Linked DNA regions of Alloacidobacterium dinghuense. Each later gene encodes a partner of the first gene's protein in a complex. Links are inferred from orthologs where the notes say so. Each region holds a gene or a part of one and is shown on either strand. Other genes may lie near its edges.

The links.
Region 2: the proteins of H7849_RS04075 (region 1) and H7849_RS13435 are in contact, whole or in part, in a solved structure (PDB 6M36), measured with the Bacillus subtilis proteins. The link is inferred for Alloacidobacterium dinghuense from one-to-one orthologs.

The regions. Positions count from the first base shown.
Region 1 is NZ_CP060394.1:996,748-1,000,052, forward strand. Bases 216-3,197 are described here. They hold H7849_RS04075 (ATP-binding protein), read right to left. Parts: upstream 1,935-3,197; coding sequence 1,497-1,934; downstream 216-1,496. Other genes in these bases: H7849_RS04065 (aldo/keto reductase), read left to right, coding at 216-370; H7849_RS27185 (aldo/keto reductase), read left to right, coding at 300-662; H7849_RS04070 (STAS domain-containing protein), read right to left, coding at 1,137-1,496; H7849_RS04080 (PP2C family protein-serine/threonine phosphatase), read right to left, coding at 1,931-3,112. Outside these bases: more of H7849_RS04065, read left to right, coding at 1-215. UniProt on the Bacillus subtilis protein: Negative regulator of sigma-B activity. Phosphorylates and inactivates its specific antagonist protein, RsbV. Upon phosphorylation of RsbV, RsbW is released and binds to sigma-B, thereby blocking its ability to form an RNA polymerase holoenzyme (E-sigma-B).
Region 2 is NZ_CP060394.1:3,271,357-3,274,437, reverse strand. The notes cover bases 245-3,002. They hold H7849_RS13435 (STAS domain-containing protein), read right to left. Parts: upstream 1,920-3,002; coding sequence 1,569-1,919; downstream 245-1,568. Other genes in these bases: H7849_RS13425 (magnesium transporter MgtE N-terminal domain-containing protein), read left to right, coding at 2,592-3,002; H7849_RS13430 (ATP-binding protein), read right to left, coding at 1,938-2,408; H7849_RS13440 (hypothetical protein), read left to right, coding at 1,229-1,492; H7849_RS13445 (MerR family transcriptional regulator), read left to right, coding at 672-1,166; H7849_RS13450 (DegT/DnrJ/EryC1/StrS family aminotransferase), read left to right, coding at 245-561. Also shown: more of H7849_RS13450, read left to right, coding at 1-244; more of H7849_RS13425, read left to right, coding at 3,003-3,081. UniProt on the Bacillus subtilis protein: Positive regulator of sigma-B activity. Non-phosphorylated RsbV binds to RsbW, preventing its association with sigma-B. When phosphorylated, releases RsbW, which is then free to complex with and inactivate sigma-B.

The DNA.
Region 1 (3,305 bases):
CATCAAACAGGCGCTTCATCCTTACGCTGACGATCTTGTGATCGTGACCAAGGTGGGCGCGCGCCGCGGAAGTGATGGATCATGGATACATGCTCGCTCACGTCAGGAGATTGTCGACGCGCTGCACGACAATCTGAAGAATCTCGGCCTCGAGGCGCTCCACGTAGTCAATCTGCGTATTGGCGGTCTTACCGCACCGACGGCCGAACCGTTTGAGGAACCGCTTAGCGCTCTGGCCGAACTCAAGCAGCAGGGGGCTGATCCGGCATATCGGCCTCAGCACCGTCTCTCCCAAACAGCTGGCCGAGGCGCAAGCCATCACCGAGATTGTCTGCATCCAGAACTTCTACAACGTGGCGCAGCGCACTGACGATGAATTCATCGATACACTTGCTGCGCAGGGCATCGCCTATGTACCGTACTTCCCACTGGGAGGATTCTTGCCGCTTCAGTCATCGCGCCTTAACGAAGTAGCCGCATCGATCGAGGCGACTCCGATGCAAGTAGCTCTCGCATGGCTTCTTCGGCGGTCGCCGAACGTGCTGCTGATCCCCGGCACATCGTCGGTCCAGCATCTCCGCGAGAATCTCAAGGCTGCAACGTTGGAGCTCCCAGATGAAGCTGTCGCCAGCCTCGACGGAGTTGGTATTGCAGCCGCTTAGAAGGCAGTCTCAAAGACGAGTAACGCTTCGAACGGAAGCGTTACTCCTGGCCGAGGAAAGAGTTCTGAATCCATCCTGCTTTAATGCCGCGAGCGACAACTGTTGAGCCCAGCCGTCGGCGATCTCTTTAGCCTGTTCGATTTTCCCAATAATGACTAACTATTCGCTGCAGCAATGATGTTGATATAGCTGGAGCAATCCAACAGCTCCGGCTTTTTGCTTTAGCAGCAGCGCAAAAAGTCTTTTGGCTCGCCGACTCGCGTGATTAATGGCTCAGGCCATGAGTGCAAATGCAACAAGAAGTCAGCAGCGGCATCGGCGCATCGGCGTCGAGTGTCGTGATGTGGTGAATTCTGAATCGCTGGAGAACTGCGAATCAGATAGATGATTCTTACTTGCCAACCTTACCAGTGTACTTGCGTTCGCTGAAGGAACTCTGTCTTAGGCCAGTGGTGTGTATTCCGATCTGCTCATTCAAATTGAGGCAAGAGCCGTCGTCTCATTGGGATAAATCGCCGCATATTTATTGATGCCCACCATTGAAAATACCTTCTGAAAATGTGAGCTCAAGCCAAAGATTGCAATCGTCCGCGCGGCGCTCTTGCTGGCTTCGAGTAACATCTGAATGATGATCGCGATGCCCGACGAGTTGATGTAATCGACAGCAGTGAAATCGAGCAGAATCTTAGAGGTAGCGCCATCCAGATTGTTGTAAGCACCAAGGATCGATTCCTTCGAAGACGAAGAAATATCGCCGGAAAAAGCAAGAATGCTGACCGGAGTTTGCGAAGCTCCGGTTGCTGTCCGCTGAGAAACCCTCGTAGTCGCCTGCATTTAATGATTCTCCTTGCCTAGCTTGATGACCAGCCGGACAAAACTCTTGCCGGGAGGGCCCTGATGCCATTCGGCTTCATCGACGAGAGCCTGGATCAGAAACATCCCCATACCTCGCGGGTCCTCTTCGCCATGCATTTTGCGATCAATATCAGGGGCAGGCGGTTTGCTGCCAATACCTGCGCCATCATCAATGACCTTCACTTCAAGTTGATCGTCTGTAGTGGATAGGACAACACCTACGCTGAGCGCGCTGTTGAGTTTGTTTCCGTGTTCTATGGCATTGATGCAGGCTTCGGAGACAGCGGTCTTGAGATCATCAATGCGATCCTCAGAGAAGCCCATAAGCTTGGCCATGCTGGCGGCAGTGCTCATGGCGACCTTTTCGAAACCAAGTTCCGAAGGAAGATGAACGTATACGGAGCTTCCGCTTTTCATCTGTTGGCGAACTCCTGCTGCACGGAATCGAGATGATAGATCACAAGGGCAGTCATGTCATCGTTTTGTGGTGCGTTTGCGGAAAAGGTGGCAAGAGTATCCCACAGATAGTCAAGTGTGCGCTCGGCTTGCGAAAACGGCGAATCGCGGAAGGTAACACCAAGCCGCTCAGAGCCGAACTCGTCCTCGTCACGAAAAACTTCTGTTAATCCATCAGTGTAAAGCAGAATACTCGAACCTCTTTCGAAAGACAGAATTTCGGTCGCATATTTCATTTCGGGAAGCATGCCCAAAGGCGTACCCGAGGACGCGATCATCTTGATCGATCGGTCGGGCAAAATCATTGCTACTGGGTTGTGGCCGGCGTTTAATATTTCTACTTGGCCAAACTTAGCTCTTAGCCTTAAAAATACAGCCGTTACGTAACGACGCTGGGCCTCTATTCCCTCTTCCCAGTGATGCTGGTTCAGTCGCGCTGCAAGCTCGTCGAGGGGAAGGATCTGTCCTGCAAGCGAGCGCAATGCAGAACGAAAGCTGGTCGCGACGATCGCTGATGCCAGACCTTTCCCGGCGACATCTGCTACCACCATCAAATAATCGCCGTCTGGTTGTAGCACTGAATCAAGGTAATCTCCTCCTACCTCGTAGCAAGCTGTGGAGCGAGCGGCGATGGAAAAGCCGTGTATCTCCGGCATACTTCGCGGCAGTAAAGACTTCTGAATAGCGCGCGCGGCATTCAAATCCTGCTGTACGCGAGCCCACTCCAGATCGCGTTCATGCATCGTGGCATTGTCCAGAGCCACTGCAGTTTGCAGAACTAATCCCTCAATAAAGTCCTGCTCATAAATGGAACAAACACCTGCTTCTGGGCAAGTCACGATCAACTCAGCCAGCGTTTGGCCCTCTTTCGACGGCAAAGGAAATTTGAGGCAGTTGTGATAAGGTGGCTCCGGTTTCTGGCCGTAGAATGCGATGGGCTTTCCAGTTGATGGCGCTACAAAGATGGCTCCGTCTATCTCGAGCTCTCGTACCAAAATCTGAACAGCCTCTGTTAGAACCTCGTTTACTTGTATCGTGGAGTGAACCCTCCGAGTAGCTTCTAGAAGGGCTTGCAATCGCGCGATCTGTTGCTCCAGGGAGAGGCTATCCTGAGGCAAGAAAGGTGTCGCCGCATCCATGTTCCAATGACCTCTCTTGCTGACCTATGCATTCCGGGGATGGGGCTCAAGAGTCTCTGCCCCGGAAAGTCCAATAGCTGCCAGCATCTACCGCATTCAAACAGGACCTCAGTTTCAGTGATTCATTGAAAGAATTCAAGCCAATTTAGTCGCCTTGCATCGCCGGAGACAACTGTTGCGCCAACTTGCAGTT
Region 2 (3,081 bases), 2.3 Mb from region 1 along the record:
CCGCTGGGCTGCTACGGCGATGGCGGAGCGATCTTCACCAGCGACGACAGCCTCGCCCGCCGCATGCTGGAGTTGCGCAATCACGGGCAAGACCGCCGCTACCACCACACGAGCATCGGCATCAATGGCCGCCTCGATACCATCCAGGCAGCGATTCTGCTGGCCAAACTGGATGTCTTCGACGAAGAGCTAGCGGCGCGCCAGAAGGCCGCGGCGACGTACAACAAGTTGCTAAAGGACCCAGTACAAGCGCCGGTGGTTCGCGATGGATACACCAGCCCATATGCGCAGTACACCATTGAAGTCGATGACAGGGATGCCGTTCAGCAAGCCTTGCAACGGGCCGGAATCCCTACCGCCGTCCACTATCCGGTTCCGCTGCACCTGCAACCCGTCTTCCGCCACATGAATCTAGGTGAAGGTGGTTTCCCGCTATCCGAGCGGGCAGGCGAGCGTGTGCTGAGCCTTCCCATGCATCCGTATCTCGAAGCAAGCCAGATTGTCCAGATTGCGGAAACCCTCCGGCGGGTAGTCGCCGACGTGACTACGGTTACCAAATGAATACAAAAGTTCACCGGATGAAACCGCCGAGGGATTGACATCAGGCATCGCCGGGTGAAGAATCGCATCAAACATTTCACGACCGAAATGTTTGAGGTCATCGGCCGCCTATGTTGGCAGACCGCTTCACCACCGGCGATGTTCTGGAAATGACTGGCGTCACCGCGCGCCAGTTGCAGTGGTGGGATGAAAAGCGCGTAGTTGTACCAGAGCGCGAAGGCCGCAATCGGATCTACTCGACCGCAGATCTGGTCGAAATTCTCGTCATCGAAGAGCTTCGTCGCAAGCACATCTCATTGCAGCAGGTGCGTCGGGTTTTGCGCTTCCTGCGCCGGGAAGTGCACAGTCGGCTGGCCGACATCGTCCAGGGCAGTAAGGAACACCATCTGCTCCTGGATGGGAAGCACGTCTATCTGGAGTCAGATTCGCGTCAGATTGTTGACCTCATGCGCAACACAAATCAGCCGATGCTGTTGATATGTTTAACGGACACCGTCAGCCGGCTGAAGGTTGACGTGAATGAAGTCCTGGCCAAAGCGCCACGGAAGCCGGTCAGTCGGTACCGGAGCAAAAGGAGGGCACCGGAAGTAGCCAGAACAGCATAAAAAGGAAATCCAGGGAGCAGTACTGACACTATTCAATAGCAAGCCCCAAAAAGGAGGCGACTATGTCCGCAGAATTGCAGTTGTTGGAAGAATGGATCCCCGAGCAAATGGAACCAGGAACCCTGTTTGTGCTTGAGAATGCCGGCACGATGGGCGATGCGAAGAATCCTTATTGGGCTGTGCTCGCTTGCCCAAGCTGTGGAGCATTGGGCTTGATTACGAGGGCGCAATTTGCCGGCCTTGAATCGATGATCTGCGGCGCGAACAACTGCTCTGCTGAGTATTATCTGCGCGACGAGGATATTGAGTACCGCAAGCCGCACTAGCAAGGTGCAGGTTCGATCGCAATGGAAAAGGCTGCCATCCGGCAGCCTTTTCTAACAAGTTGTGGAAAAGCGATTCTTAGGCGCGCGTATACGATGCGATTGCGCTGGCTTCGTCATCTTTCACGTCAAAAACTGTGTAGAGCTTGGTAATCTGAAGCAGATCGTGAACCTTCTTCGTCAGGTTCAGAAGCTTCAATTCACCGCCCTGATTGCGGACTGTGGTGTAGGCGCTGACCAACTCGCCGATGCCCGAGCTGTCGATGTAATTCACGTCGGCAAGGTTGAGCAGAATGAGTTTTGATCCCTTTGCCAGTAAATCCCGAATCGCATCGCGCAACTGCACACTGCCTTCGCCGAGGGTAATGCGGCCGCTAAGATCGAGTATGGTTACTCCGTCGACCTGACGGGTATTCAGCTTCATGCTCACGTAAGATTCCTCCTTAGACTAACTGCCGGTTTGAGCGGTCCCAAGATGCTTAATCAGTGTCAGCTCGGTTCCAGGATGCAATAGCTTGAAGTGTACCTCATCCATAAAAGAGCGGATGAGAAAGATTCCGCGGCCCGAACCGCGCAACAAATTTTCCGGTGCAAGGGGATCGGGCAGCGTATCAGGATCGAGCCCCTTTCCCTGATCGGCGATGCGAATCACCAACGAATCGCCCGTATTTTCAAAGGATGCCGTAATCCGTTTGTCCGGATCGTAGGAATTGCCATGCAGAACTGCATTCACTGCTGCTTCCCGCACCGCCATGGCGATGCGAAACACCTCATCTTCGTCCACTCCGGCCTTCTTGGCCATCTGCTCGGCTGTTTGCTCAACCCGGTTCACGCTGTCCAGCGAAGATTCGAGTGTATACGTTATCCGGCTTGCCTGCGATCCCGTCAATTGTTGATCCTCGCCATAATGCATGGACATCCTTATCTTTAACCTGTTGTAGGGCAGTTTGCTTGCTCGGCCGAGCAATGTCAAGCAGGTGCGAAACCGGGGCCCGGAAATCATTCCGCGGATGAACAATCTGAGGCGCTTTACGGGCATCTCATTGAAAAAAACTACACACATGCAGGCGCCTGTTAGACTGCACGCGGGATACGAAACCAGATGGACGAAAAACGCAATGGACCCAGCCTGGCTCTGCTGCTCGGGACCCCGGTAACCGAACCGAAAGGGAGTCTGTTTGGACGGTTGAAGGACATTGCTGTGGCGACCGGCGCCGATGCAGGCCGAATTGCCGGCCTGGTGTTGAAGACGAAGAAAGGGTTGGAACTGGTGCCCGCCACGGAGGTCAGGAGTACGCCAAGCGGAGCGCTCGAACTGCGCTCCACGGATGCCGTGCAGCCATTGCAGGGTGATGAGAACTTCATTTTTCTCAAGCAGGATCTGCTGGATCAACAGATTATCGATGTGCACGGGCGCAAGGTCGTACGCGTCAACGATGTCGATCTGCAATGGTTTTCCAGGGACGAGAAGCAGGATCTTCGCGTCCGGGAAGTTGAGGTAGGGCTGCGGGGCGCTGTGCGGAGGCTGCTGCTTGGGGTGATACCCAAACATGCCCTGGACACGTTTTCGCGCAAGTTCCCGGCGCGGGTGA